Regions from separate parts of the Pseudarthrobacter sp. PvP004 genome, predicted to be linked through region 4. Evidence: riboswitches for the same ligand, from Rfam matches in the RefSeq annotation. Region 4 holds a riboswitch; each other region holds the start of a gene.
What was found. A riboswitch is a leader RNA that binds a small molecule or an ion and turns the genes downstream of it on or off. The one in region 4 is predicted to bind S-adenosylmethionine.
Positions count from the first base shown of each region.

Region 1 (7,517 bases), 2.2 Mb from region 4:
AACAGGCGCATGGTCAGCCCGTGCGTCACCAGGAGCGTGTTCGGAGCGTACGTGGGCTTTTGCCAGTGCCGATACAGGGTCTCCATGAAGGATGACACCCGGTCGTAAACATCTGAGCCGGACTCGCCCTCGCGGAACCGGTAGAAGAAGTGCCCGTAGAGGTTGCGCAGTTCCTTTTGGTCCTCGATCTCCCCGGCGATCTGAAAGTTCGCCCAGTCCTGCTCGCGAAGCCTGGGTTCCTCAATGACCCGCTCGATCAGCGGCCCCAAGTTCATGGCTTCCAAGGTCTGGTAAGCGCGCAAATAGGGGGACACGTACACGCAAACCTGCTCGCCATCGAGCTTCCTGCGCAGGTCCTCCCCGGCGATCCGTGCCTGCTCCACACCGCTATCCGTCAGCGGGATCCGGTAGTCCGGCACACGGTTGTAGATGGACGTGTCGGCATTCGCGGCTGACTGGCCGTGCCGGATCATGAAGATTCTCTCAGGGGCACCCATCCCACCAAGCATAGGTGGCCGCCATGCGTGGTCCGGCGAGGTGTGCGCTTCCCGGCAAAGTGGCAGGTAGTGAGGGCAAGATAGGTACATGTTCCTTGCTTCCCGCCGCCGGCTGCGCGCCGAAGTACTTATTGTGCTGGGCCTGTCCCTGGGCCAGTCAGCCGTCTACTCCGTAGTGCAGCTCTTGGACAAGATGACGCGTGCTCCCTTGGCTGATGCCACATCAACCTTGAACAGGTCCCAAAGCGCTCGCGAGTACTTCGATCTCACATACCAGTTGCTGGATATTGTGTTCGCACTGGTGCCCGTGGCCCTGGTGTTCTACTTCCTGTCCACGTATGCCCCCGGAGGTCGGGAAGGCGGGGGCGCTTCGGCGTTCGCCCGGCTTGGGTTCAACTTCGCCCGGCCCGGTAAGGACCTACTGCAAGGCGTGGGACTGGCTGCAGCGATTGGCATTCCCTCGCTCGGCTTGTACGCGGCCGGTCGGGCGCTGGGAATTACAACAGCCATTGTGCCCAGCGGCCTGGATGCCTACTGGTGGACCGTGCCCGTGCTGATTCTCTCGGCCATGCGCCACGCGGTCGTGGAAGAAGTGATCGTGGTGGGGTACCTCATGGACCGCTTCGGTAAGTTCGGGTGGAGCATGCCGGTGGCCATTGTGGTCAGTGCCGTGCTGCGGGGGAGCTACCACCTGTACCAGGGCTTTGGGCCGTTCATCGGGAATGTGGTCATGGGCCTGGTGTTCGCATGGATTTATACAAAGACCAAGCGGGTCATGCCCTTGGTGATTGCCCACGCATTGCTGGACATCGTGGCGTTTGTTGGATTCAGCCTGTTCGGCAAGGCAATGGGCCTCGGCTGATGGCGTTAAAAATATTCGGCCGCCATCGGTGGGTGACGTCATTGGCACCCGCTGATGGCGGCCGAAGTTCAACCCGGACATGATGGACCGGGGCCGGGACAAGCCCGGATGGTTGGAGCGGTCAGATGGTGACGGCTCCGGTAGCTGTTTCGAAAGTGACAGCCAGGATGCCGGGGGTGCCGTGCGGTGCCATCCACTGGACTGCGACATCCTCAAGCGGCTTTTCCACCGGCTCGCCCAACCACTCGGTGACGCGTTCAGCCGAGCCCGCAATGGTGAGGCTGGACATCTTGACGTCGCTTTCGTAGATCCTGGACGGGTGCAGTGAGGGGTCGCCCTCCCACTTGAGCAGGTACGGTACCTGGGGATCGGCGATCAGGCCGAGGATTCCGATCTGCTGCCACACCAATTCGCGGCCGTCAGGGAACTTGCGGTTGCCCGGAACAGCGGAGCGGCCAAGGCGGTCTTCGAAGGGGGCGAGGTCGTCAACGGCGACGCACCAGCCCATCCATCCGCCCCCTGCAGCCGAACGGGCGCGGACGGCCTGGCCAAAGGGTGCTTTGTCGGAAGCGGGGTGGTCCAGGACCTCCACCACTTCCAGGTACTTGTTATCCGCAAGGGGAATGATCATGTTCCGGGTACCGAAGCGCGGGTGCACTCCGCCCCGGACAGCGTCCACTCCCAATGCCGCGGAAATTCGTTCGGTAGTGGCCAAAAGGCCATCTCGTTCACAGGCGTAAGAGACGTGATCCATGCGCATGGCTTCATCTTGGCACTTTGTGATCAGGGTCTCAGCTAAGTCAAGCCTAACTAAGGTGGGATGTACGTAACTTTCGCTATGAGCGTCATGGAAGGACGCTAGGAGACCTGTAGATTCCACCGGCGTCATAAAGCTGTCTTAGCTTCCGGACAGTTCCTAGACTGGCCCCAGCTCACACCGCACCACATTGCCTGCCAAACCCATGCGTTACGAACAGGAGAACCCGATGTCCCAAGGATGGTCTTTCGAAACCCGCCAGATCCATGCAGGCCAGGAGCCTGACGCCGCCACCGGAGCTCGCTCGCTTCCGATCTACCAGACCACGTCCTTCGTGTTCCCCAGTGCCGAGAGTGCTGCCAACCGCTTCGCGTTGGCGGAGCTTGCACCCATCTACACCCGGATCGGCAACCCGACGCAGGATGTTGTGGAGCAGCGGGTCGCGAGCCTTGAAGGTGGCCTGGGGGCACTTCTGCTCAGCTCCGGACAGGCCGCGGAGACGTTCGCCATCCTGAACATCGCTGAGGCCGGGGACCACATCGTGGCGAGCCCCAGCCTGTACGGCGGCACGTACAACCTGCTGGCGCACACGCTGAAGAAGTTCGGAATTGCGGTCACCTTCGTGGAGGACCCCGACAATCTGGAGCAGTGGCGTGACGCCGTCCAGCCGAACACCAAGCTGTTCTTCGGCGAGGTTGTGTCCAACCCCCGCCAGGACGTGCTGGACATTGAGGGCATCGCCCGCACCGCTCACGAGGCCGGTGTGCCCCTGATCGTCGACAACACCCTGTCAACGCCCTACCTTATTCGTCCCATCGAGTGGGGCGCGGACATCGTGGTTCACTCGGCCACCAAATACCTGGGTGGTCACGGTTCAGCAATCGCCGGTGTGATTGTGGACTCCGGCAACTTCGACTTCGGCAAGGACCCTGAGCGCTTCCCTGGGTTCAATACCCCGGACCCCAGCTACAACGGACTGGTCTATGCCCGGGATCTCGGCAAGGACGGCGCCCTGGGCGCCAACCTCTCCTACATCCTCAAGGCCCGCGTCCAGTTGCTTCGCGATCTAGGCTCCGCCGTGTCTCCGTTCAACGCCTTCCTCATTGCCCAGGGTTTGGAGACCTTGAGCCTGCGCGTGGAGCGTCACGTTGCCAACGCCACCAAGGTGGCTGAGTGGCTTGAAAGCCACGACGACGTCGAGTCGGTCGCCTATGCGGGCCTGCCATCCAGCCCGTGGTACAGCCGGGGCCGGAAATACGGCCCCAAGGGCACGGGCGCCATTGTTGCCTTCAACATCAAGGGCGGCGTAGAAGCGGGCAAGCGCTTTGTGGACGGACTGGAGCTGCACTCGCACGTTGCCAACATCGGTGACGTCCGCTCGCTGGTCATCCACCCGGCGTCCACTACGCACAGTCAGTTGACGGTGGAGCAGCAGGTGGCTGCAGGCGTCAACCCCGGCCTGGTGCGGTTGTCCGTGGGCATCGAGAACGTGGATGACATCATCGCCGACCTCGAAGCCGGCTTCCGGGCTGCCAAGGGCGCCTGACGCCGCGGTTCAAAGTCTCAGCCCGACTGCCGCCCGCGTCGACGATTATTCGCCGGGCGGCAGTTCAGGGTGCTCATTCGTGAACGGAGGCACCCCAAACCGTCACACTGTTGTCACATTCTTCGCCAGAACCGCCCTGTATTTCCTAGACTCTTCGTATTAGGTCATGAGTGCCAGCACACAGCCCCGGCTTGCTGGCCGGCAACCCTCCTCCGCGGTGGGGTGCCCCGGGTGAAGACCTGGCCTGTTCGCACGCAAGGCGACGGGCAAGCGCGAGGTTAAGGTGTCAAAGGAATGACCATTACTGCTACAGCCCTTCCAAAATCCGGAGAAGAAGACGGAATCGTCAAGTACGCCGGCATAGGGCCGCTGGAACTTGAAGCCGGCGGATTCCTTCCCGACGTTGTCCTTGCGTACGAGACCTGGGGGCAGCTGAACTCCGACGCATCCAATGCCGTACTCGTCCAGCACGCGCTCACGGGCAGTACACACGTAGCCCGCGGCGCCACGAATGAAGAAGGCTGGTGGGAGCAACTTGTTGGACCAGGTGCCACCATCGACACCAACAAGTTCTTCGTCATCTCCATCAACATCGTGGGCGGCTGTTACGGCAGCACCGGCCCATCATCAGCAGCACCCGATGGCAAGCCCTGGGGTTCTCGTTTCCCGTTGGTCACTCTGCGCGACAGCACGGTGGCTGAGTCACGCCTTGCCGATGCTTTGGGCATCGACTCCTGGCACGCCGTGTTGGGTGGGTCGATGGGCGGCGCCCGTGCGCTCGAGTGGGCCGTGACGTTCCCCGAGCGGGTGGAGCGCTGCGCCGTGATCTCGGTGGGCGCCTACAGCACGGCCGAGCAGATTGCCTTCGCGCAGGCCCAAACCCTGGCCATCCGGCAGGACCCGAACTTCAATCACGGCGACTACTACGGCGGTACCGCGCCTGAGCATGGTTTGGCGTTGGCCCGACGTATCGCCCACATCACGTACCGCTCAGCGTTGGAGTTGGACTTCCGCTTCGGCCGGCAAGCCCAGCACCAGGAGACGCCGCTGACAGCTGCTGTGCTGGGGGAGCGCGGGCGCTACCAAGTGGAAAGCTACCTGGACCACCAGGGGACAAAGCTGGTCCGCCGTTTCGATGCCAACAGCTACATCGCCATTACCGAGGCCTTGATGTCCCATGACGTCACTCGTGGTCGCGGCACGTTGGAAGCGGCATTGTCGCGCACCAAGGCTGAGTTCTTTGTGGCGGCCGTGGACAGCGACAGGCTCTACTTCCCGGCACAGTCGCGGGAACTCGCCGCGGCACTCCCGGGAGACGTATCGGTCCACCTCATTGAGGCGCCGATTGGACACGATGGCTTCCTCACCGAGATCGGCCAGCTCTCGGCGCAGCTCCGCGAAGCCTTCTTCGGCTAAACCAGGCTCACGTTCAGGGTGGCCTAGCCGTTCATGATGTCGCCGCGCTGCTTCATGTAATCCTCCATGGCGATCTCGCCGTTGCTGAACTTCGCATCCAGCTCGGCCAGCTTGCGCGCACGGTAGCCTTGCGGCTGCGAGCTTCCCGTTGCGGGAAACGGCGTGGGGGACGAAGAGTTCGACGGCGGCCCGGCCTGCGGTGTCTCATCCGCGGGGCGTACGACGATCGGCTCCGACGGGTACCCGGGGTAATTCTGCGGCGGGTACCCCGGGCCCGGCAGATTCCGCGGCGGGTACCCGGGGCCGCGGAAGGTGTCATTCTGGATCCGACGCGCCCGGGAGCGGTTATACATGCGGATTCCGAGTGGAATCAGCCACGAGCAGACGATGATCCAGAAGATCAGATTGTTCACAGTGCAGGCCTCCTAGGTCTCATCCCAGCTTAGTCCTGCCACTTGGACGCGGCCCGTCTCCCGGAACCAGCCCGGCTATTTCACACCAGCGTGGTCTCCATGCCCAAGAACCGGCCGTAACGATCCGCCTCGGCCTCCAAGGCGTCTTGTTCTTCCGCCGTTGCCGGCCGGTTCATTCGGACATCGAGTTCGCAGGTCATGCCGGAGAAACTGTGGCGCCACCATCCGGCCAACCTGCCGTTCAGCAGGACCACGTGCATGGGTCCGTTGTCCTCGGGGAAGTATGGCGCCGTTCCACCAAGGAAGTGCCGGGACTGTGAGTAGCCCATCACGTATTCGTCGTAGCACTGAATGAGGTCCAGGCGGGGGAGCCCGGGGTCCTCCGTCGCTGAAGGATCGTCGCCGTTGGTGAGAGCCTCCGCTTCCTCAGAGGCCAGATAGAACTCCAGACCATCGAAGTGAACGGTGCCCAGGCTCCCGGGGGAGATCTCCTCAGCCACACCGATCCCCCGTTTCACATCTTTCATGGTCAGCCCGGACCACACGGCACAGTCCTTGATCGTGGCGGGTCCCCGGCTGGTGAAGTACCGGAGTGCCAACTGTCCAAGGGCCTGTTCGCGGGCTTCGGCAGTCAGCGGTAACAGAACCGAACCGGGAACGCGTTCCTCGAACAAGGCATATGTCTGTTTCAGGGCACCTCCGGCGGAGCGGACGGGGGAGCCACTCACCAGTATCCGGCTGATTTCCGCGTGCATGAGGTGGTAGATGAACCCCAGGCCCTTTCCGGGGAAGCCTGCTTGTTCCAAGACTTCGGCGAGTTCCTCGCGCGTCTTGTGGGCTCCTCCGGCCACGGCAGCGGCCAGGATCCGGCCACTCTTTGCAGCAGCCCCCTCATCGATTCCCGTCTGACGGTACATGCCTTTGTTGCCCTGGTGGAGGCGATCTGCGGACAATCCCATCAGCCAGCCAAGATCGTCCCGATGCACAAAGTGCCAGGTGGGCCGGAGGATGTGGGTCCGCAGGATGACCCCGTCGGATACAGCCTGCTCAACGTCTGCGGCCGTGACCATCGGTGAAGTGCTGGCGGAGCTTCTCTGAGCAAGGGTCCATCTGGCATAGGGGAATTCTTGCGACTGCACGGCCAGGAGGTTCCGGACCACGTCCCCGGGATTTCCGGCAAAGGGGGCCCGCAACTGCTGCCTCCGTAGCCGTGTCCGCCTGATAGTCTCCGCGGACAGGGAGCTGTCACCCGGCACGGCGGACCTCGCAGTGAAGAAGCGTCACGTCAGCTGCGCGGCAGCAGGGTGCCGGTAGAGCCGAAGACAGGTCCCGGCGTCGGACGCTTTGGCGTGATGCCGTCGCCTGAGGACCGGTGCCGAAGCCGCCGGATGACCCAGGGGACAAAGTACTCACGAGCCCACACGAGGTCCGATGAGCGGGCTTCGCGCCATGTACGCGGCGGAAGGGCCTTGGGCATCAGGGGCTCGAGCGTGTGTTGGACGTTCAGTGCCTCCAGGACCATCATGGCGATGGTGTGATGGCCCAGCGGCGAGAAGTGCAGGCGGTCCGCGTCCCACATCTGGGTATCAGCCAGCTGCCGCAGAGACCACATGTCGGCGATGATGGCGTCGTGGCGGGCGGCCACCGTACGGAGGTTTTCGTTGTAGATGGCAACTTTGCCGCGGATACGCCCCAAGACCGACGCGGCAGTATCCGGACCGTTGAAGAGCACCACGGTGGCGCCGCCGGAGCCCAGCTGCGCCACCGCGGCATCGAGCTTTTCGGCCAACAGATCGGGATCGCCGCCGGGGCGGATGAGGTCGTTACCGCCGGCCGAAATGGACACGAGGTCCGGCTGCAATTCCAGGCAGGGCGTCACCTGTTCATCGATGATTTGCTGCAGCAGCCTGCCACGGATAGCGAGGTTGGCATAGGCGAAGTCTTCCTGTCCGCGGCTCAGCTCCTCAGCGACCCGGTCAGCCCAACCTCGGTGACCACCCGGGTTCCGGGGCTCGGGGTCGCCGAT
Region 1 is NZ_JAGINL010000001.1:2,433,091-2,440,607, reverse strand. Features, by position in the region: gene J3A64_RS11035 (histidine phosphatase family protein) at 1-497, opposite strand, end outside; gene J3A64_RS11030 (CPBP family intramembrane glutamic endopeptidase) at 586-1,359, shown strand; gene J3A64_RS11025 (VOC family protein) at 1,481-2,119, opposite strand; gene J3A64_RS11020 (bifunctional o-acetylhomoserine/o-acetylserine sulfhydrylase) at 2,322-3,662, shown strand; SAM riboswitch class IV at 3,825-3,941, shown strand; gene J3A64_RS11015 (homoserine O-acetyltransferase) at 3,957-5,078, shown strand; gene J3A64_RS11010 (hypothetical protein) at 5,102-5,491, opposite strand; gene J3A64_RS11005 (winged helix DNA-binding domain-containing protein) at 5,572-6,747, opposite strand; gene J3A64_RS11000 (SGNH/GDSL hydrolase family protein) at 6,777-7,517, opposite strand, start outside.
Region 1: linked by a shared signal. The riboswitch ahead of J3A64_RS11015 (homoserine O-acetyltransferase) and the one ahead of J3A64_RS21025 (DUF1737 domain-containing protein) in region 4 are both predicted to bind S-adenosylmethionine.

Region 2 (7,517 bases), 1.7 Mb from region 4:
ACACTGATGCTGTGTGCCACGTCCACCGGCGCCTACGCCACCATTTTCGTGGTCCTCTTCGGCTGGGAGCGTTGGCTCGCCATCGCCATCGGCGGCGCAATCGTCCTGGTCTACTCCACCATCGGCGGCATGTGGTCCATCACTTTGGCCGACCAGGTCCAGTTCGTCATCAAGACGGTGGGAATCTTCTTCCTCATGCTCCCCTTCGCACTGAACGCTGCTGGTGGCCTCGACGGCATCCGCGCCCGCGTCGATGAGAGCTTCTTCGACATCGGTGGCATCGGCCTTCAGACGATCATCACCTACTTCGTCGTTTACACACTCGGCCTCCTGATCGGCCAGGACATCTGGCAGCGCGTCTTCACCGCCAAGACCCCCACGGTTGCCCGTTGGGGCGGTGCTACCGCTGGCGTCTACTGCATCCTTTACGGCTTCGCCGGTGCCCTGATCGGCATGGCTGCCAGCGTGGCCCTCTCCGGTGTGGAGATCGCTGCCAAGGATGACGTCTATGCCGAAGTGGCTACCCGCCTCCTGCCCATCGGCATCGGCGGCCTGGTACTCGCTGCAGCTGTCGCCGCCATGATGTCCACGGCTTCCGGCGCACTGATCGCTGCCGCCACCGTTGCCCGCGCCGACGTCATGCCCTTCGTTGCCAGCTGGTTCGGCAAGAAGGTGGACACGTCCGACTCCGACAACCCTGAGCACGACGTCAAGGCCAACCGCTACTGGGTCCTCGGACTGGGAATCGTAGCCATCATCATCGCCATCTCCACCAAGGACGTTGTGGCCGCTCTGACCATCGCCTACGACATCCTGGTGGGCGGCCTGCTGGTAGCCATCATCGGTGGCTTGGTGTGGAAGCGCGGAACGGGCATCGCGGCAGCATGGTCCATGGCGGCCGGTTCAGTGATAACCCTGGGCACCATGATCATCCTCGAGATCAACGCCGAAGTTCCTCTTGACGGCATCTACGCCAACGAGCCCATCTACTTCGGTTTGATCGCCTCGGCTGCGGTGTACGTAGTGGTCTCGCTGCTGAGCAAGCCCACCGATCCGGCCGTCATGAAGGCGTGGACGGACCGTGTGGCCGGCACCCGCGTGGCAGAGGAAGAGCTCACCACGCCGGCTTCCTAGGCAGGCACAAAGAAACTAACAAAGTTCGACGGCGGCGCCTCCCCTTTTCGGGGCGGCGCCGCCGTTGCGTTATGCCCCCACCCTTGGAAGGCCCGCTCTACACGCAAAGACCACCCCAAAGCGCGCAAAGCAGGCCGCACAACAAACCAGGCCCCACAACACACACCCACCCCTTGGAAGGCCCGCTCTACACGCAAAGACCACCCCAAAGCGCGCAAAGCAGGCCCCACAACGCATGCCCCCACCCTTGGAAGCCCGCTCTACACGCAAAGACCACCCCAAAGTGCGCAAAGCAGGCCGCAGAACGGGCCCCGCAACGGGTCGTCCGGGCAGCCATGGGATAGGGTGGTCCCAGCTTCAAGAGATGTGGTGCCAAGCTCCGACTGGCCACACACCAACCCCATGTTCACGGGTGGTTCGGATGAGGAAGCGGCCCGTCCCGGACCAGAGACAACCGAGCGGGCAAGAGCACTCTCCCAAGGAGCAGTCCCTTGCCGTACCAAGGCGATACCACCCCGGCAGCAAGCACCCCAAAAACACCCAGCATCCTGGAAGCACCAGGAACCCCGGCGAAAACGCCCACGGTCCCGGTGATTCCCGCCGTCGACCTCTTCCTTGGCACGGTGACCATCACGACAAAGGCCCGGACAGGGAAGTTCGCATATCCCGAGCCGCAGCTGATCGCGCAAGCATTGGCCAAAGCCATACTGCCGACGCGCTGGTGTGAGGCGTCAAGGACGCTGACGGTGACTGTTGCGGCCGTCGGGAAGCGGGCGGGCCTCCAACGTCACTTCACACTGAGCCGCGACCATCCATCCTAGATTTCCTCATCCTCGTCGCGGAATTCTTCGGTTTCGTCGAGGGGGACCACACGTTCGTCGTCCTCGGGGGCGTCCACTTCCTCAACCCAGGGCTCATCCACTTCCTGGTCTTCGGCGTAGTCGTAGGCCGGGTCGGACTCAATGGTTGTCCGCTCCGGGTAGTTGGCGTGTGATTCGGTGGTGTTCATGGTGCAACCTCCGTCTCGTGGGCCGGTTCTGCCGGGCCGATTCGGCCCGTTGACCCGAATGCAGAATCCAGTGGCGGGAGGGCCCCGTCCCTGTCCTTCCATCTGAGCACCGGCACGGGCAAGGGTCAAGGAAATTACGGTGCACCGAACATTCCAGTTGAGGAATACCAGCCAAAAATCCGCGCGGATAAGCGGTAGTGTGGGGCGTGCAATGGGGCCGCAACTACCCCACCCAGCACAGGAGACAAAGTGCAGATGCACCAGGAATCCCACAGTTCGTCGAGCCCAGCTCCGGACCCCACCCCCGGCTCAGCAGCCCCCGAATCAGCAGCCGCGCCTCCCTCGCACGCGGACATCCGCCGGTGGCGCCAGTACCTGGCCGATGAGCGTGCCGAGGCCGCCGTCTACCGGGAGCTTGCCCAGCGGCGCGACGGCGAAGAACGCCAAATCCTGCTCGCTTTGGCCGAGGCCGAAGGCAGGCACGAGGCCCATTGGCTCAAGCTCCTTGGCGAGCACGCCGGAATGCCCAAGGCAGCGTCCAGCCGCAGCCGGTTCCTGGGCTTCCTGGCCCGTAACTTCGGCTCCGTGTTTGTGCTCGCCCTTGCGCAGCGCGCTGAAGGCCGCTCCCCGTACGGAACCGAACCTGCCGCGACGCCTGCCATGGTGGCAGATGAACAAATCCACGAAGAAGTAGTCCGGGGCCTTGCCACGCGTGGTCGCAACAGGCTCTCCGGAACGTTCCGCGCCGCCGTTTTTGGCGCCAACGACGGCCTGGTCAGCAACCTTTCCCTGGTCATGGGCATGGCCGCAACCGGAGTGCCCAGCCCCGTGGTGCTCATGAGTGGCGTGGCGGGTCTCCTGGCCGGTGCGCTGTCCATGGGTGCGGGCGAATACGTCTCAGTCCGCTCACAGCGGGAACTCCTTAATGCCACTTTGCCCACGCAGGCCACTCTGACCGCGGCGCCGTCGTTGGACATCGAGCACAACGAACTGGTCCTGGTGTACTTGGCCCGGGGCATGACGCGCGAAGCCGCGGAGCACCGCGCTGCCGAGCGCATGGGACTGTTCAGCTGCGACTGCGACCCAAGCCTCTCCTTGCAGCCGGAGAAGCCACCCATTGACGACCACGAGTCCGTGGGTTCAGCATGGGGCGCTGCGATGTCCAGCTTCTGCTTCTTCGCCTCGGGCGCCATCGTGCCCATCCTCCCGTTCATTTTCGGCATGACGGGCATCGCCGCCTTGCTGGTGGCCGGCGTTCTGGTGGGCATCGCGCTCCTGGCGACTGGCGCCGTCGTCGGGTTGTTGTCCGGAACCTCGCCGCTGAGCCGCGGGCTGCGGCAGCTTGCCATTGGCCTGGGAGCGGCGGCGGCCACGTACGGGCTGGGTCTGGCGTTCGGCGCGGCTATCGTCTAAGTTTGGACGGCTCGGTCCGGAGACCGTAATGTTGGTTCGTCCTCCGCGCTGCCCCGCGTGACCAGGGCATCAGGAATGGAGAACCGTGGACCCGGAGCGGGAAGCAACGCGTGCGCCCAGGCACCGACGCACTAGAACAGCCGTGCGTATTCTCCGCGGCGTCCTCATGGCCGTCATTGCCGCCGTCGTCGCCGTGCTGGTGAGCGGATTCCTTCAGGGCGACCCTCGCATCACCGCGCTGTTCCCGGGCGTCAGCGTTCCGGGTTCACCGCAGGACGGGCCGGGCGAAGCGGAACCGGCACGCGCCCCTGACGCACCGCCGCCCGGACGTGAGGAAGCGGACGCCCCGCTGGCCTCCCCTTCGGCGCCGGGAACCACCAACGATTCGTACAAGTTTTTGGCCACCAACGACGACGGCACTCCGGTGGGCTATTCGCCCTGCCGTCCGCTTCATTACGTCGTGAACAACGCGTCCGCACCTGCCGGCTCCGATGACCTGCTGGCCACCGCTTTGGCGAATATATCCGCTGCGTCCGGCATCCAGTTCGTCAACGATGGCACCACGGACGAGGTGCCGGTAGACCGGCGCGAACCCTACCAGCCGTCCAAATACGGTGACCGGTGGGCTCCCTTGCTGATTTCGTGGACCACACCCGTGGAGGCACCGGCCCTGGCCGAGAACGTCATCGGGACCGGAGGCAGCACCATGTACTCCCTCAACAAGGGCCCCAAAAGCTACATCACCGGGAGCTTGGAGCTGGACACTCCGCAGGTAACGGAACTGCTGGCCAGTCCCGGCGGGGCCGACTACGTCCTGGCAGTCATGCAACACGAGTTAGGCCATGTGATGGGCTTGGACCACGTGGATGATCCGATCCAACTCATGTACCCGGAGATCGGCGCACCCGACGGACTCGCGGCGGGCGACCTGAACGGCCTGTACCTTCTTGCCTCGGCGCCCTGCCGCAAGGACATCTAAGCGCCTTCGCACTCCAAGCACTCGCGGCATGGACTCCCGGCGGGGTGGGACTTATGCTGGCGAATACGGCCGACGGCGGCGCCCCACCTTCCGTCGCGGCCTCCACGTCAGGGGGTTCCATGGAACCTTATGGGTCGCCCAAGTGGCCGGACCACGATCCCCCTCGTCCGAGTTACCTTCCGCATACCCCGCGCCCACCGGAGCCTCCCCCGGTCAGGCCGCCGATCAAGCACAGCAGCATCGCGGCCATCCTGTTCCTTTTCGGCGTCCTCGGTCTGGTGTGCGCAGGAGCCTATTTCAGCGGCGAACTCCAGCACCTCCTCTACGGATCGTCCGCCACACAGAGCCAGGCACCCCGGCCCGGGCTCGTACCGTTCGGCCAACGCCAGGACCCGATCCCGGGACTCGAGGAAGCCGACGCGCCGCTCGGCACGCCGGGACCACTGGGCCGCACCAGTTCCTCGTACAAGTTCCTGGCCGTCAAGGAAGACGGAACCCCGCTGGCCTACTCTCCCTGCAGGCCCATCCACTACGTGGTCAACTCGGACCTGGCCCCGCCGTCCTGGCAGCCATTGGTGGAGGAAGCCGTGAGACAGGCCAGCGAAGCCACGGGATTGAAGTTCATCTATGACGGACCCAGTTCCGAAGTTCCCTCCCCCACCAGGCCCGGATACCAGCCCGAAAGGTACGGGGACCGCTGGGCGCCCGTGCTTATTGCCTGGAGCACACCGGAGCAGGTTCCGCGTCTGACCGGGCAGACCGTGGGCCTTGGTGGCAGCTCCTCCATTGGCCTCAGCAACGGTTACAAGGCCTATGTGACAGGCACCGTGTCCTTGGATGCGCCACAATTCGCGGAGATCGTGGACGCACCCAGCGGAGAGGAGATCGGCGTGGCTGTGATCATGCATGAGCTGGGACATCTCCTGGGCCTGGACCACGTGGACGATCCCCGGCAACTCATGTTCGACCAAGCGTCCTGGGTCCGCGGATTCGCCGCAGGCGACCGGACAGGGCTCGCCCAGCTGGGCACGGGTCCTTGCAGCAAGGATTTCTAAGGGGCTAGCCGGCCACCACTTACCCGGCTACCACCGCGAGCGCATCCTCCACGGTGTCCACCAGGAAGATCTTGTCCGCCATGGGCTTCCCCGCGGCGAGGCTCTGCAGCATGGGCCAGGCAGGGAAAGTCCGTTCCCAGTGTTCGCGCCCTACCAACACCATAGGTGTGATGGTCTCCGGGGCTCCGTAGTAGTTCTCGCACGCGTCCTGGAAAATTTCCTGCACCGTTCCGGCCGCGCCCGGGAGGAACACAATGCCGCCGTCGCAGAGCTCCAGCAGGATGGCCTCGCGGACAGCGTTGGCGAAGTACTTGGCGATGTGCGTGGCAAAGAGATTGGGCGGCTCATGACCATAGAACCATGTTGGAATGCCGAGCGTCGGGGTGCCGTCCGGATAACGTTCGACGACGGCGGCTGCTTGCCGCGCCCAAGCCGTCACGGAGGGCCTGAACCCGGGCACAGCGGCGAGATCCTCAAGCGCGACAGTGGAGTCGGCGTCGGGCAGTCCGCTCAAGTAGGCGCCGAGATTGGCGGCTTCCATGGCGCCGGGACCCCCGCCCGTGGCCACCGTAAGGCCCGCCTGTGCCAGCAACCGTCCCAGCTTTGCGGCGTCGGCGAATTCTTTGGTGCCGCGCTGCGCGGCATGTCCTCCCATGACACCCACCAGCTTGGTCCCGGCGAGTGCCCCGTGGTCCAGCAGTTCGTCCAGGGCGTCGCCGATCGCGTGGTCGTGCAGGGCCGCTGCGAGGGTGGCGTCCAGGCTGCCCCGTTGCCCGGGGAGGATGCTCCACTGGTAGACGCGGGCATCCAGGGTGGATTCATACTCTGTGACGGCGATGCCCTCATACAGTTCACTGGCCGTGTAAACGCCGCCGCGGTAGGGATTGAACGGCACATTGTGAAGCTTGGGGAAGATGAGCGCTCCCCGCCGGCGGAGGCTCTCCTCCACCCCGTCGTCGAAAGTGCACCCCAGGAAAATCGCACCTTGGGGGTTCAAGGCTTTGAGGTCCCGCGAGTGGCCCCGAAGGTCCAGCGATTGCGCGTGCCAGCCGTTCATGGAGCCGGCCCCTGCACTCACCAGCTGGTGGAAGTGGACCACGCTTTCGACGTCGAGAGTTCGCGGACTCGGGTTCAAAGCTCCGGAGCGGTTCATGGTTTCAGCGTAGTGGTGCAGCCGTTTGTGTGCCGGGCCTTGATCCGGTGCATCATGAAGCATGAAGAGTTCAGAAGTTGTTCGGCCGCGTATCGGCGTCCCGGTCCGTCTCAGCAGTTCGGACGCCCCAGACGCCCGGGTGGGTGAAGCCAACGAGCTCTTTACGTTCATCGTGGACCTGTTGCGTGAGGCCGGCGCGCAACCGGTGCTGTTGACCCCGGTGTTGGCTGACAGCGCCGGGCGCTTGGCCACCGAGATGCAAACGCTCGACGGCGTCCTGCTGCCGGGGGGCGGCGACATCAACCCGCGCCTCTATGGGCAGGACCCTGACGCGTCCCTTTACGATGTCAACCCCGAGCAGGACCATCTGGACATGGATGTTGCCCGGGCAACCATCGACGCCGGTCTGCCGCTGTTGGGCGTCTGCCGCGGCCACCAACTGCTGAACGTCCTCTACGGTGGAACGCTGATCCAGGACATGGCACCGTCGGCAGTGAACCACAACGGCCTGGATCCCCACGATCCCGAGGCCAGCGAATGGGCCTGGCATAACGTGCTCCTGACGGCCGGTTCCAAGACTGCGGGGCTGTATGGATCCCCTGAGGGGAGCACCATCAAGATCGCCTCCGGACATCATCAGGCCGTGTCCCGGGTGGGTGAAGGCCTCCTGGTCACTGCCGTGGCAGACGATGGAACCGTGGAAGCCTTGGAAGACCCTTCACGGTGGGTGGTTTCGGTCCAATGGCATCCGGAGGCTTCCCAGTTGCCCGACGC
Region 2 is NZ_JAGINL010000001.1:2,897,311-2,904,827, forward strand. Features, by position in the region: gene J3A64_RS12965 (sodium:solute symporter) at 1-1,134, shown strand, start outside; SAM riboswitch class IV at 1,490-1,609, shown strand; gene J3A64_RS12970 (hypothetical protein) at 1,626-1,955, shown strand; gene J3A64_RS12975 (hypothetical protein) at 1,952-2,143, opposite strand; gene J3A64_RS12980 (VIT1/CCC1 transporter family protein) at 2,399-3,556, shown strand; gene J3A64_RS12985 (matrixin family metalloprotease) at 3,699-4,535, shown strand; gene J3A64_RS12990 (matrixin family metalloprotease) at 4,589-5,590, shown strand; gene J3A64_RS12995 (LOG family protein) at 5,610-6,743, opposite strand; gene J3A64_RS13000 (gamma-glutamyl-gamma-aminobutyrate hydrolase family protein) at 6,805-7,517, shown strand, end outside.
Region 2: linked by a shared signal. The riboswitch ahead of J3A64_RS12970 (hypothetical protein) and the one ahead of J3A64_RS21025 (DUF1737 domain-containing protein) in region 4 are both predicted to bind S-adenosylmethionine.

Region 3 (7,517 bases), 3.8 Mb from region 4:
GGCGCTTTGCCGAAGGATCGCGGTTAAGCGTGGCTGGATATTGGCAGGAGGCACGTGATGAGCACAAATCCGGCATTCGAAGAGCAATCCGCAGACGACCATGAAGCCTTGGATGCGTACTCCCGGATCGTCATACGCGTTGCTGAATCAGTGACGCCCCACGTTGCCGCGATCGAGATGACAAGTACTGACCGCCGTGGCCGGGTCCGTGGGGGAAGCGGCTCCGCGGTGGTCTTCACCGCCGACGGATATATGCTGACCAACGCGCATGTAGTGGCGGGCATCCAGTCCGGCCGGGCTGTATTCGCTGATGGCAAGCACACTGATGTGGAGCTGGTGGGAGCAGATCCACTCTCCGACCTCGCAGTGGTCCGTGGCCTGAAGTCCACCCCGCCGCCGGCATTGCTGGGCAATGCCGACACGTTGCGGGTAGGCCAATTGGTGATTGCCGTGGGGAATCCGCTGGGCCTGGCCGGTTCGGTGACCGCTGGCGTAGTGAGCGGATTGGGGCGGTCCATTCCCGTGAGGGCGGGGGAGCACAGGCGTGTGATCGAGGATGTCATCCAAACCGACGCCGCCCTGAATCCGGGAAACTCCGGGGGTGCATTGGCCGACACAAGGGGACGCATCGTGGGCATCAACACCGCCGTTGCCGGCCTCGGGCTGGGACTGGCAGTACCAATCAACACCACGACACAACGGATCATCGCGTCGCTGCTGAGGGACGGCCGCGTTCGCCGCGCATACCTTGGCCTGGTCAGCACTCCGATACCCCTCGACGCGAGTGCGGTGGTTCGGACCGGCCAGAAGGAGGGTCTGCGGGTGGTGGAGGTCATTCCGGGCTCGCCTGCGGAGTTGTCCGGACTTCAACCGGGGGACGTGGTGTTGCGTGCGCAGGACCGTGCGGTTTCCAGCGCTGAAAGCCTGCAGAAGTTGCTTTTTGCCGACGCTATCGGCGAGCCTTTCCCCTTGACGGTGCTCCGCGAAGGCAAGGCCCTGAAGATCACAGCCGTGCCATCCGAAATGAGTCAGCCGGCCTAGGTGTTTGCCGGCTGAGGCTCCCTGTCTAGCCTTGGTCCTCACGAACGTCCACCACGCCGATGAAACGGCTTCCGACGCCCTCGTATTCGCTGCGTACGTCGCCGAGGAAGAGTTCGGGAAGTTCGTTGTTTCGGTGGGTGCCGCAGAAGACGAAGGAGAAGTCCGGCCACCATTTCTTGGGGCGAACGGCTTCGGAGTAGCCGCACACAGCGCATGTCAGATGGACCCAGACGGGTCGCTTGCCGGTGCGGTTGGCCCGGGACTGTACCAGCCACGCCGGGGGGTTGTCCTGCATCTCCCTGAGCTCGGCCTCTGACAGGCGGGACGGAATGCCGTGGCGTTGGGCCATTTCCATCGAAATATCAAGGGCCAAGGCGGCATCACGTCTGCTAATCACCATTCAACGATACGGGACTTCCCCGGCGTAGGCTGTGCACATGACTGACGCAGCGGCCCTCCTGCCGAGAACTCCGCTCCAAAAGCGCGTACTTGTGGTGGCGATTGTGGCTTCGTTCATCGCGATCCTTGATGGATTTGTGGTGAATCTCGCACTTCCGGCGATCGGGCGTGAACTGGGTGGCGGCCTGGTCATTCAGCAATGGGTGGTGGACGCGTACTTGCTCACCTTGGGGGCGTTGATCCTGGTGGCCGGCTCATTATCCGACCATTTCGGCAGGGCAAGGATTCTTGAATGGGGCCTCGCCGGTTTCGCGCTGACCTCGGTCATGTGCGGGCTGGCATGGACCGGAGAAGTGCTGGTGGTTTCGCGGGCGCTCCAAGGGATCGCTGGCGCCCTCCTGGTTCCGAGTTCGCTTGCCATGATCATCTCGTCGTTCTCAGGCCCGGCGCAGTCGAAGGCCATTGGGCAATGGTCCGGCTGGACAAGCGCTGCGGCCATTGTGGGTCCGCTCATCGGTGGTGTGGCCGTGGATCTTCTGTCCTGGCGGGTCATCTTCTTCATCAACGTCATACCCGCGGTTGCCATTTGGCCCATGCTTGCCGGTCTCCGGGCGTCCGATGCCGCGAGGGACAAGAGCAAGAGCATCGACTACCTGGGGGCTTTCCTGGCCATGGTGGGCCTGGGAGGACCGGTGTATGCCTTCATCGAACAGGGGAGGATGGGATGGAGCAGTGCCCAGGTATGGGCTCCGCTTCTGGTGGGTGTAGTTGCCATGGTTCTGTTCCTGGTTCACGAGTCCAGGACTGCTGAACCCATGTTGCCGCTGAGACTTTTCAGTATCCGCAACTTTGCCTGGGGTAATCTCGCCACGCTGGCCATCTATGCCGCCATTTCCCTGGGCTTCTTCGTGTTGGGCATCTATCTGCAGCAGGTGGGCGGCATGGGCGCCACGGTGGCGGGTATGGCGCTGCTTCCCGGCACAGTCATCCTGATGCTGGGTGCATCGTACTTTGGCGGCCTCGCTGGCAAGTACGGGCCAAGATGGTTCATGACGATCGGCCCCTTATTGTGCGGGGCGGGGTTCCTGATGTCGCTGTCTGTTCAGGACCCGCTCAACTACTGGACGCAGGTGCTCCCGGGTCAGATTGTCTTTGGTCTTGGCCTCGCGACGTTGGTGGCGCCCCTGACGGCCGCCATCCTGGGGGCTGTCCCTTCGGAGGAAGCCGGGATTGGCTCGGCCGTGAACAACGCCGTGGCCCGTATTGCGGGCCTGATCTCCATCGCCTTTGCCGGGGTGATTGTGGGGCCGGCTTTCACCAGGGACGGACTCTACAACGCCTTGCTGGTGACAGCAGGCCTGTTCCTGATCGGGGCGGTGGCGTCCGCCGTCGGAATCCGGAACCCGGTACAGGAAGTCGCGACAACCACTCTCAGCGAACCTGATACAGCCTCCGACGACGGCGGTGCGGCCGGGCAGCGCGGCTGACCTCTGAGGCGCCCCGGCTTAACGGGCCGGAAGAACGCACCCTTCGTGCGTCTCGGAGCTCTGGACCCAGAGGGCCGAGGTGACTTCGTCCGCGAGGTCGAACTCGCGGCCTTTTGCGCCGCTGCCGATGCGCACTACCAAGGCTCCGCCGAAAGGTTTACGGCCCACGACTTCGACCGGTGCGTCCAGGGATATCTCCTCCGAGGCAAGGTAGCGCAGGAGGTCCGGATTTTCGTCGCTGATTCGTGTGATGCGGCCCGAGTGGCCCTGGTCCAGTTCGATCATCCGGTAGGCGTGCGGCAACTCGACTGAACCATCGGCCGACGGAATAGGGTCGCCGTGCGGGTCCCGGACAGGATGGCCAAGCTTGGCAGACATACGCTCTATGAACGTATCGGACACCGCATGTTCCAACATTTCGGCTTCGTCATGGACTTCGTCCCAGCTGTAGCCGAGTTCCTCCACCAGGTACGTCTCAATGAGCCGGTGCCGGCGAACCATGGAGAGGGCGAGCCGCATACCTTGAGGGGTCAGCCTGATGGCGCTATAGGGTTGGTGATCCACCAAGCCCTGGTCCTTGAGCTTGCGTACCATCTCGGACACCGAGGAATTGGCCACCCCCAAGCGCTGGGCGAGCTGGGAGGACGTAATTGGTTTGTCCTGCCACTCCGTGTAGGAGTAGATGACCTTGACGTAGTCCTCAATCGAGGAGGAGGGCGTACTGGTCTTCACACCCTAAGCCTACCGTGGCGTCGTGCCCTGAATTTTGAATGCCCGCCAGGTTTGCGTCATGTAGGGCAACCCGATGGTTTCACCCGGGGAATGACCGAGGTGGTCGTGGAGGTACCACTCCAGGTTGTGCATGACCTTCGCCCGGGTGGCATCGTTGGCGCGGAGATAGTAGCTGCGGGACTTGGTCAATTCCATGATGTCCTCCGGCGTCAGGGAATCCTCCCACCTGGTCAGGTGGGATTCCAGGCCTTCGAACTCCGGACCGACGACTGGCCGGAAACCGGGCTTGTGGACATCGCCTGCATGCATGATGCGTGAAAGGCGGTGAACCCAGGGAACCGAAGTGTCCAATTGATTCCAGATCAACCCCAGGACCCCGTGGGGCTGCAGGATCCGGGCGATCTCCGTGCTCGCTGCGAGGGGCTCGCACCAGTGCCAGGCCTGGGCAACGCTGACGACGTCGAATGCTGAGTCCGTCAGTCCGGTTGCCTCTGCCGTTCCCTCCAACGCGTTGACGTGGGGGTAGCTCTTTCGCAATTGCTCCAGCATGTCCGTGGAAGGATCGACGGCGGTGACCGCCAGTCCGCGTTCGATGAGGAGTGCCGTGAACTTGCCTGTGCCCGCACCGAGGTCGGCCGCGGACCGCGCCCCGGGAGGAACGAGCCAATCCAGAGAGTCCTGTGGGTAGCCAGGACGCACGCGGTCATAGTGTTCTCCGCCGTCCTGGAAGCTCTGGCCGAGTTCGCGCCGACGGGCAGCGTGGAGCTTGGGACCTCGCGGTCCAGCGGGTCCGGGAATGCCGGCCGCACCGTTTGCGGGGCCCGGGGTACGCAGGGACACGCAGAACTCCTTCACAGGGTGGCCAAAAGGTACCCTACGAATTTACCGCAGCGGCCGGGACGCCCGGTTCACTGTGTTCTTAGTCGACCGTGCAGGGAGCTGCGCCCGCAGTGCCCGGAGTGTTTGGCGCCCACTCGGGGTAGCTGCGGTGGTCATTGGCGGGAACCCAGCGGCCCTCGTCCACCACGTAGTCCCAGCCCAGTCCGTCGCGCTTGAGCCCTTGGATGCCTGCTAGCAGCCTGGTGGCGTCCTCCAACCGGGAGCCGACGCCGAAGCTGGCGCGCAAAGAGCCTGAGGGAAGCCCGAGGCGCTTGAGGAGCGGGTGGGCGCAAAAGCGGCCATCTCGCAGGCCCACGCCGTGCTCCGCTGCCAGGTAAGCGGCCACCAATCCGGCGTCGAATCCTTCGACGGAGAAATTGACCACACCGATGGTGTCCAAGGAGTCAGTGAAGATCTTGTGGACTGTCACGCCGTCGATGGCCTCCAGGCCTTCCACCAAGTACGAGCGGATGGCAGCCTCGTGGGCGTGCCACGCGTCCTGGTCCAGGCCTGCGAGCACCTGGGTGGCGCGAGCGAGCGTTGCGGCTCCCAGCACGTTGGGGGAGCCGCCCTCGTGCCGTGCGGGGCCGGCCGCCCAGTTGACGGAGTCCAAACGGGCTTCACGGACCGCGCCGCCACCGGCCAGATGCGGAGTGCCGGCGTCGAGCCAGTCGGGACGGCCCACCACGACGCCGGCGCCGAAGGGAGCGTAGAGCTTGTGTCCGGAGAAGACAATGTAGTCGACGTCTGCTTCGGTGATATTGATCCGGCGGTGCGGAGCGAGCTGGGCGGCATCCACCACGATCCGCGCACCGTATTCGTGGGCCAGGGAAGCAAGTTCTGCGATGGGAAGAATTTCGCCGGTGACGTTGGAGGCTCCGGTCACCGCAAGCAGGCTGACACCGCCCTGGGCCAACTCTCCGCGGAGTTTGTCCAGTGTGGCGGACAGGGTGGGGGCCGCTACGACGCTGCGGTGCGGTACACCCTGCCATGGAAGCAGGTTGGCGTGGTGCTCGATATCCAGGTACAGGACCTCGCCTGCGGGCTTGCCGTCGATCTGCGGAAGGCACCCGGCCAGCAGGTTCAAGGAGTCCGTGGTGTTCCGGGTGAAGATGACAGAATCATCCGGCCGCCCACCGACGAAGTCACGGACGATGTTCCTGGAGTTCTCGTACACCGACGTGCTGATTTGGGAGGCGTAGCCTGCGCCGCGGTGGACACTCGCGTAGTAGGGAAGGACTTCGTTGAGGTACGCCGAGACGATGGTCAACGCCGGAGCCGATGCCCCGTAGTCGAGGTTTGCGTAGCGAACATGTCCGCCCTGAATCAGGGGCGCCTGCAACTCGGCGCCGGTAACAGCCGCCAGCGGCCGTGCAGCAGGGGCTGTTTCTGCTGTGGTTTCTGCGGCGAAGGACGGAATGATGTTTGAGTCGAACGTGACAGTGCTCATGGGACCTCACTCAAGAGGGACCCCCGGAGGGGATCCGCGCTTGCCGCATCCGTTCCGGACCGGCCGGGTCGTCACCCGGGGCACCCCACCGCGAATGGAGGGTTGCCGGCCAGCAAACCGGGGTTTAGCGCTGGCACTCGTGACCTGTAAAAAGGCTAGAGCACGTCCGGGGGCCCATCCAAAGCCGCTGCCGATTGTTAAGCCTTTTGTTACGCGGAAGGCAAAATGCCTGCTTCGTCGAATAAAAAACGGCGGAGACCCCCAAAAGGGGGCTGCCGCCGTCGAAAATTCCGTCGCCTACTGGTTAGACAAGGCGATGAAAAGTTTAGAGAAGGTCGTCCAGGCCGGGGTTGAGCCGCTTGAGGACCTCGGAGTGAAGGATCGAGTTGGTAGCCAGTGCATTGCCGCCGAAAGGACCGTCTTCGCCTTCCAGGGACGTGAAACGGCCGCCGGCCTCAGTGACGATGGGGACGAGTGCTGCCATGTCATAAAGGTTCAGCTCAGGCTCGCAGGCGATGTCCACTGCGCCCTCGGCCACGAGACAGTACGACCAGAAGTCACCATAGGCACGCGTGCGCCAGACGTCTTCGGTGAGGTCCAGGAACTCGTCAAGGTTGCCCCTTTCCTTCCAGCCCGAAAGGCTTGAGTAGGACATGGAGGCGTCTGCCAGGCTGGAGACGTTGGAAACTTTGAGGCGAGTGGCCGAGGCGAGGGACCGCCCCATGTAGGCACCCATGTCCTTGGCAGCCCACCAGCGTTTGCCCAACGCGGGGGCGCTCACGACGCCCACGACGGGTTCGCCTTCGTCCACGAGGGCGATCAACGTTGCCCACACCGGAACACCCCGGACGAAGTTCTTGGTTCCGTCGATGGGGTCGATGATCCAGCGGCGCGAGCCGTGGCCGCTGCTGCCGAACTCCTCGCCCAGGACCGCATCACGTGGGCGCGAGCGGGACAGCTGACCGCGGATTGCTTCCTCAGCGGCCTTGTCAGCGTCAGTGACAGGCGTGAGGTCGGGCTTGGTTTCGATCTTGAGGTCCAGCGCTTTGAAGCGATCCATGGTCTGGGCATCGACTGAGTCAGCGAGGACATGGGCAAGGCGCAGGTCATCGTTGTACGTGGAAACGGGATGGGTCATGCCACCAAACTATCCTGAATCGTTCGCCTCATTGGGGACGTGAAGCCGGTAACGATCAGTTGACGGTGCCCAGTTCCTTGGTCTCTTTCGCTTCGAGTCGTGGGTCTGCACCCAGCAAGCGGCGCAGGGAGGCCAGCCGCGCCACTCCTGATGGGCCTGCATGGCCATCGTTCACCCATGCATCAAGCCCGCAATTGGTGGCGGTGGCACCGTGCTTGCAGCCGCGGTCGCAGGTTTCCGTGCCGGGCTCAAGGTCCGGGAAGGAATGGAGGATCCGGTCCGGGTCCACATGCGCCAAGCCGAAGGAGCGTATGCCGGGAGTATCGATGATCCAGCTGCCGGACGGTGCATCGTCCAGCTTCAGCGCCAAAGCCGAGGATGACGTGTGCCG
Region 3 is NZ_JAGINL010000001.1:765,546-773,062, forward strand. Features, by position in the region: gene J3A64_RS03455 (S1C family serine protease) at 58-1,041, shown strand; gene J3A64_RS03460 (hypothetical protein) at 1,067-1,396, opposite strand; gene J3A64_RS03465 (MFS transporter) at 1,473-2,927, shown strand; gene J3A64_RS03470 (metal-dependent transcriptional regulator) at 2,946-3,659, opposite strand; gene J3A64_RS03475 (class I SAM-dependent methyltransferase) at 3,669-4,493, opposite strand; gene J3A64_RS03480 (aminotransferase class V-fold PLP-dependent enzyme) at 4,579-5,988, opposite strand; SAM riboswitch class IV at 6,020-6,133, opposite strand; gene hisN (histidinol-phosphatase) at 6,314-7,126, opposite strand; gene J3A64_RS03490 (ribosome small subunit-dependent GTPase A) at 7,182-7,517, opposite strand, start outside.
Region 3: linked by a shared signal. The riboswitch ahead of J3A64_RS03480 (aminotransferase class V-fold PLP-dependent enzyme) and the one ahead of J3A64_RS21025 (DUF1737 domain-containing protein) in region 4 are both predicted to bind S-adenosylmethionine.

Region 4 (7,517 bases):
AGGGACATGAGAGAGGGTTCTACTCGCGGGCGTCGCGGGCGGCCGGTGTGTCCGCGGCGAGCCGGATGCCGTGCTCCGCCAGCCACACCGGGTTGAAAGCCTTGCTCAGGTAGTTGGTGCCGGCGTCGGGCGCTATGGCAACCACCAGCGAACCGTGGGGTGCGGCCCGCGCCACCCGGACGGCCGCGGCCACAGCGAGCCCGGAGGACGGACCCAGCGCGAGCCCTTCTTCATCGAGCAGCCGGTGGACGGTGGTGTAGACCTCGTCGTTGGGAATGCGCAGGAAGCGGTCCACGATGGTGCGGTCGAAGGCCTTGGGCCATTCAGCCTCGGGCCAGGAGTTGCCCACGCCGTCCACCAGGATCTCGCCGGGATGGCCGCCGCTGTAGGCAGAACCGTAGGGGTCGGCGCCAACAACTTCCACGTGCCCGCCGGGCCGCGCGGCTGCCACGCGTTCCTTCAAGAACCGGCCGTTCCCGCTGATGGTCCCGCCGGTACCGATGCCCGCTACGAAGTGGGTCACCAGGCCACCTGTCTGTTCCCAAATTTCCGGGCCGGTGGTTTGGTAGTGCGCGGCGGGATTGGCTGGATTGTCGAACTGCATGGGCCGCCACGCGCCGGGTGTCTCAGCGGTTATCCGCGCAGCTACTGCGCGGGCGTTCTCAGGCGACTCGGATGGCGCGTTCCAGTCGGTCAAGATCACGCGGGCACCATAGTTGTGCAGCGCGGCGAGCTTCTCCTCGGAGATGGTGTCGCCTGTTACCACCACCACTGGGTGGCCTGTCAGGTGCCCAATGAGGGCCAGCCCAATCCCGGTATTGCCAGACGTACTTTCCACAATTGTGGCGCCGGGCTTCAGTTCCCCGGATTTCTCAGCCGCCCGAACCATGCTCAGAGCTGTCCGGTCCTTGATGGAGCCGCCGGGGTTTTCGGACTCGAGCTTGATGTGGATGGTGCTGCCCAGCCCACGGCTCAGCGACTCCAACTTAACCAGTGGCGTGTTTCCGACCCTCTCCAGGACCGAATCGTCCAATCCGTCCGGAGGCCCGGAAGCCGCGTGAACACCATGTTTGCGAATCGCTGTACTCACCACGTCTTCTCTCCTTCCTCAGAAAATTCCCGGCCAACGGCATCCCGCAGCTCAGTCCGCGCCCGTTCAACCAAGTCGGGCGCCGATGGCCGGTCGGCCAGCACGTCAGCCAAGCGGCCCACGACGGCGCCGGTACCCTTCCCGAGCGGTTGCGCGGCTCCCGCTTCGAGCAGCAGGTACGACGCCGTCAGCGCTTCGATCACCAAGAGCTTCTCCGCTGCGTCCAACGATTTTTCGAGTTGCTGCAACGCGAGCGGTGCCAGCGTTGAATGGTCTTCGACGTCGGCCGAGAGGGTTGGTGCGCCGAGCGTCGCCGGGGCAGCAAGGGCCTTGAGCTCGGCCAGCAGTCCGGCGGCGGAGTACCAGAGCAGCCCGGGAAGTTCCTCCTGTGCAAGGTCCGATTCCCCGGAGGCCGCAGCCTGCAAGTGGCGTGCCCGAATAGCTCGTTGCGGCGGATACAACTTGGCGATGCGCCGTTCACTGGAAATGCCGACGTGCGCTAAGGCCAGCCGCAGCCCCTCAAAGGCGAGGGCCAGCTGCATGGGCTGGAAGTTCCCGCCGGACACCATGTGCCCGGATTCGACATCAACCAGGGGATTATCCCCACGGCCGTTCAGCTCCACGTCCAAGGCCGAAGCAAGCTGCCCAACAAGCGATCGGAAGGCCCCGTGCGTCTGCGGTGCGGCCCGGAACGACAACGCGTCCTGCACCGACACCTCCGGACGAACATCTTCCAACCACCCGCCGCTCAGCAGGCGACGCACAGCAGCAGCCGAGTCCCGCTGCCCGTCCACCGCCTTGGCCGCCTGGATTGCCGGCGAAAACGGGCTGAGGTTCCCGCCGCCGTCGTACCTTGCGATCGTCTCCAGCGAGAGGGAAAGCGCGACGTCGGCCAGCTCGGCCAAGTGCTGCAGCCGCAGCAATGCGAGGGTTCCAACGCCCACCGAATACGCGTTGGCACTCACCAAGGCCAGGGCCTCCCCCGGGGCGAGGACAAGGGGCTGGAGGCCGGCGTCGGCGAGCGCCTTGGCGCCGGGGACCAGCGTGCCGTCCGCGTCGAATGCTTCACCTTCACCGATGGCAACGGCGGCGACGGCGGCAAGCTGGGTCAGGTCCGATGAACCCACCGAGCCTTCGCGCGGGATGGCGGGAAAGACGCCGCGGTTGAGCAGTTCCGCATAGAACACTGCAGTTTCCGGTCGCACACCTGAACCGCCGCGGCTGAATCCGATAAGCCGGGTGAGGATCACGGCGCGGGCAGCGGCGCGGTCCAAAGACGAACCCACTCCGCTGTTGTGGTACCTGACCACCTGGACTTGATAGGCCAGAAGCGACTTCTCCTCCACAGCGGTGTCGCGGCCGGAACCGAGCAAGGTGTTAAGTCCATAGACCCGCTGGCCGGAGGCGGCGGTCGACTCCACGATTTCCCGCGAGCGGCCTATCAAGGACAACGCATCTGGGTTGAGTTTCACATGAAACGTCGGATCTTCAGCCGCCAGCGCCACGTCCGCGGGGCGCACCGGAGCCGTTCCGATCAGGAGGGTTGGCGTTTCATGGGAGACCATCAGAAGTCCAGGAGGTTCTGCCGGAATCCACCGTTGCCGTAACTCTTCCTCAACAGGCCGCGCCGCCGCAGTTCCGGGGTGAGCTTGTCCAGTACACCGTGCACGGTCACTGGGTCCACAAAGCCGGAGAAAAGAAATCCGTCGCCACCTACGGCCGAGCCTGTTTCCTCTAGATAGTCAGCGATTTCGCCTACCGTGCCGATGATCGAGTCGCCTGCTCCGCCGCTGCGTGCCTGGAGGATTTGGCGCAGCGTGGAACCCGGAGGGGCTGCCTTGGCGAAGTGTTCCAGCGTGCCTTGGTTGCTGTTGGTGCTCAGCTCGGGAAGCGGGGCGTCGAGGTCGAACTGCTTGAAGTCGATGACGGAGAGGTAGGAAATTGAGTTGAGCTGGCTGTCGATGTCTCGCTGGGTGAGTTCCCGCCGCTGCGCCCGCAGCTCCTCTGCCTCGGCTCTGGAACCAACAACCGTGGGTTTCAGGACGAAAAGTACCTTGACGTCGTCGGGGTTCCTCCCCGCCTTGGCGGCTTCGGCGCGGATCGAATCCCGGTAGGACTTCATCCCGTCAACGCCCCGCGCCAGGGCAATGGCCACGTCAGCATGGCCGCCTGCGAATGCCTTGCCCCGGGGAGAGGCACCGGCCTGCACCAGCACGGGTTCTTCCGGCAAGGGCGCCGTGTTCAGCGGTCCCCGGACCTTGAAGAAGTCGCCCTCATGGTTGATCGGGTGCACTTTGCTGTGGTCTGCGAACACTCCCGCCTCAACATCCTCAAGCACAGCAGCAGGTTCCCAACTGCGCCAAAGCCGCCTGACGACGTCAACGAATTCCTCCGCTTTCTCGTAGCGGAGGTCGTGTTCGATCTGCTGATCCAGCCCGTAATTCTGCGCTGCGAGATCACTGCCGGAGGTAACCACGTTCCAGCCAAGCTGGCCTTCCGAGAAGTGCTGCAGCGTGGCCAGAAGCCTGGCGGCGGTGAAGGGAGGGTAGAAGGAAGCGCTGACCGTGGGCACGATCCCCAGGTGCTCCGTGGCGGAGAGAAGGTACGGAACCAGCGCCAACGGATCATGCTTGGGCGCGAAAGACGCGTGGGCCAATGAGACCTCAGCCGTACCGCCATACGTGTCCGGAACAGTGAGGGAATCCTCGATGATGAACAGGTCCAGCCCGGATCGCTCAAAAGCGCGCACGGCTTCCTGGTACAGGGCGGGTTTCTTCCAGTCGTAGCCCAAGCCGTAACCAGGAGTGCCCCAGCCTTGGACTCCGAAACCGTGGCCCACAAACCATCCAAAGTGCAGCATGGGCTTGAGTGTAGAACTGCTCTGTCCGTTCACCGCGACCTGATTTCATGCGAAGTTACAGGGGGTCGTACTGCGTCAATTATGCTCCCGGGGCGTCACATTTGGGTGGGACTCATGAGCGTTCGAATTTTCCACATACGGCGGGCTCCTTGTTCCGCAAACAGCATGGGTCGGGAATGATCGCTGTATGAGTTCACCCACCCGCACCTCCGCCAAGGACCGGCTTTCGGGCGTCTGGGCGCTCAAGGGATACAAGCGCGAATGGCTGCGGCATGACATCGTGGCGGGCGCTGCGTTGTTCGCCTTACTGGTGCCAGCCGGCATGGCCTATGCGCAGGCGGCCGGCCTTCCTCCCGTCACCGGACTGTACGCAACGGTGGTCCCGTTGCTGGTTTACGCCATTGTGGGGCCTTCCCGCATCCTGGTCCTCGGACCCGACTCAGCCCTAGCCCCCATGATCGCCGCCGCCATTGTGCCGCTGGCAGCTGGCAGCAGCGAAAAATCGGTGGCATTGGCCGGGCTGTTGGCTGTGCTGATCGGGGTGATCATGCTGGCCGGTTCTGCCCTGAAACTGGGAACCATTACCGGCCTGCTGTCCAAACCCATCCGGCTCGGATACCTGAACGGAATTGCGTTACTGGTGCTGTTGTCGCAGCTACCGGCGTTCTTCGGGATAGAGGCCGACGGCGACATCTGGGAGAAGCTCGCGAAGGTCACCACCGGGGTGCTCGGCGGTGGCGTCAATGTCACCGCCCTGCTGCTGGGTAGCGGTTCCCTTGCCCTCATTTGGATCCCGCGGCTGCTGAAGTGGAAGGTACCCGGCGTCCTGCTGGCGGTGGTCGGCTCTTGCGTTGTTACGGCGGTTTGGGGCCTGAACGACGACGTGAAGGTCACCGGAGTCCTGCCGCAGGGCCTCCCGATGCCCGCACTCGGGGGCATCGGCTGGGCTGATGCTCTCACGCTGCTTCCCGCTGCGGCAGGGATCGCCCTCATGGCCTTCGCGGACACCGGCGTCCTATCCCAAACATTGGCGGCCAAGGAAGGGAAGAAGGTCTCGGGAAACAGGGAAATGGCGGCGCTCGGGGCAGCCAACGCGGCCACCGGACTGCTGGGCGGATTCCCGATCTCCGGCAGTACCTCCAGAACCCCGGTGGCCGTGGATGCTGGTGCCAAATCCCAGATGACCGGCGTGGTGGGTTCCGTGCTGGTGCTGGCCTTCATGCTGCTGGCTCCCGGAGTGACCGAGTACCTGCCCTCCGCAACGTTGGCCGCCGTCGTCATCGCCGCAGCCATTGCCCTCGCGGACCCGGCCGGCGTGAAGCGGCTCCTCAGCCTGAGCCGCAGCGAATCTGTGGTGATGCTGGCCGCGTTCCTGGGCGTCCTCACCGTTGGGGTACTGCAGGGAATCGTGGTGGCCATTGCGTTGGCGCTTTTGGACTTCGTGCGGAGGGCCTGGGATCCGTACCGGACAGAACTCGGTGCTGAAGAAGGGCTCCCTGGCTATCACGACCTTGAGCGGCACCCCGATGGTGAACGCATCCCGGGACTTCTCATCCTCCGCTTCGATGCGCCGCTGTTCTTCGGTAATGGGCAGGTACTGGCGGCCTTTGTCCGGGAGCAACTTGACGAGGCACCGGATGAGACAACAGATGCCATTACCCACGTCATCCTCGCCGCGGAGCCCATCACCGGGATCGACACTACGGCGCTGGACGACCTCGTCACTTTGGATGAATGGCTGGCAAGCAAAGGCGTGGACCTGGTGTTCGCCGAACTGAAGGGACCTGTGAAAGACAAGTTGATCCATTTGGGCACAGCGGCCCGCTTTACGCCCGACCACTTCTTCCCAACGGTGGGCGCGGCAGTGCGTGCGCTGAAAAACGAATAAGGGATGAGCCGCCGATTACGCAACATGACGGCCCCGCAACAGCCCGCAAGTGCGGCCCGATGCCCGTGGATGTTACGTTTTTCTTGAGTAATGAGCACCAGCGCAAAGCCCTGACTTGCTGGTCGGCAACCCTCTCTCCGGCGGGGTGCCTCAGGTGACTACTCGGCGTATCGACAACTCGTACTGCAAGCGTGACTGAGGAGCACCAGCAATGCCTGAACCCACTGAAGAAAAACTCTCCTACCGCCTGATTACAGGCCCGGATACCCGTGATTTTTGCGAGCGCATCCACAACTCGCTCGCAGAAGGTTACGTGCTCCATGGCAGCCCGGCCGCCACGTTCAACGGCACCGACGTGATCGTTGCCCAAGCCGTTGTCCTCCCTGCCGCGATCGCCAGTGCGGATGCTGCGGTAGCCAACGCCGTCGATCAGCTGGAAAACTACGACGACGAAGCAGCATTTGAGGGCCACGCATGAGCTACGCAGGTGATCTGACCCCGCAGGACGCGTGGGCCAAGCTTCAAGAGGGCGCCATCCTGGTGGACGTCCGCACCGAGGGCGAATGGGCCCACATCGGCATCCCCGATACCAAAGCCACCGAGAACGACCCCCTGTTCATCCAGTGGAATTTGGCCGGCGGCATTCCCAACTCCCGTTTCATCGAGGATCTGCAGCAGCAGGCACCCGAAGACGACGGCGTTGAGCTGGTGTTCCTGTGCCGTTCCGGCCAGCGCTCCATCTCGGCCGCAATCGCCGCAACCCAGGCCGGCTTCACTGCCTACAACGTCCTTGAGGGCTTTGAAGGCGAACCGGACCGCTACGGCGAACGCACCGTTAACGGGTGGAAGAACCGTGGCCTGCCGACGAATTTGGGGACCGAGTAAGTGACTTTCAATCCCGACGCCGCTGGCTGGAGCCCTGACACCCAAGCCGTCCGCGGTGGCCTTGACCGTACCAATTTCCAGGAAACGTCCGAGCCCGTTTTCCTGAACTCCGGGTTCGTTTACGAGTCCGCAGCCGCCGCAGAGCGAGCCTTCACCGGTGAGGACGAACGCTTCGTCTACTCCCGCTACGGCAACCCCTCCGTGGCCACGTTCCAGGAGCGGCTGCGGCTGCTTGAAGGAACCGAAGCGTGCTTTGCGACGGCGTCCGGCATGTCCGCTGTCTTCACCGCTTTGGGTGCCCTGCTGGCTGCCGGCGACCGCGTGGTTGCCGCCCGCTCCCTGTTTGGCTCCTGCTTCGTGATCCTCAATGAGATCCTGCCGCGCTGGGGCGTGGAGACGGTATTCGTGGACGGCCCGGATCTGGAGCAGTGGCGTGAAGCCCTCTCCGAACCCACCACCGCGGTGTTCTTCGAGTCGCCGTCCAACCCGATGCAGGAGATCGTCGATATCGCTGCAGTCAGCGAACTGGCGCATGCCGCCGGGGCGACTGTCGTGGTCGACAATGTCTTTGCCACTCCGCTGCTGCAACGCTGCGGTGAGCTGGGCGCCGACGTGATCGTCTATTCCGGCACCAAACACATCGACGGCCAAGGGCGCGTCCTTGGCGGCGCAATCCTGGGCACCAAGGAATTCATCGACGGCCCGGTCAAGCAGCTTATGCGGCACACCGGTCCTTCGCTGTCCGCGTTCAACGCCTGGGTGTTGACCAAGGGCTTGGAGACCATCGGGCTGCG
Region 4 is NZ_JAGINL010000001.1:4,602,803-4,610,319, reverse strand. Features, by position in the region: gene J3A64_RS21045 (PLP-dependent cysteine synthase family protein) at 20-1,093, opposite strand; gene J3A64_RS21040 (aromatic amino acid ammonia-lyase) at 1,087-2,655, opposite strand; gene J3A64_RS21035 (NtaA/DmoA family FMN-dependent monooxygenase) at 2,655-3,983, opposite strand; gene J3A64_RS21030 (SulP family inorganic anion transporter) at 4,138-5,838, shown strand; SAM riboswitch class IV at 5,925-6,036, shown strand; gene J3A64_RS21025 (DUF1737 domain-containing protein) at 6,050-6,316, shown strand; gene J3A64_RS21020 (rhodanese-like domain-containing protein) at 6,313-6,723, shown strand; gene J3A64_RS21015 (O-succinylhomoserine sulfhydrylase) at 6,724-7,517, shown strand, end outside.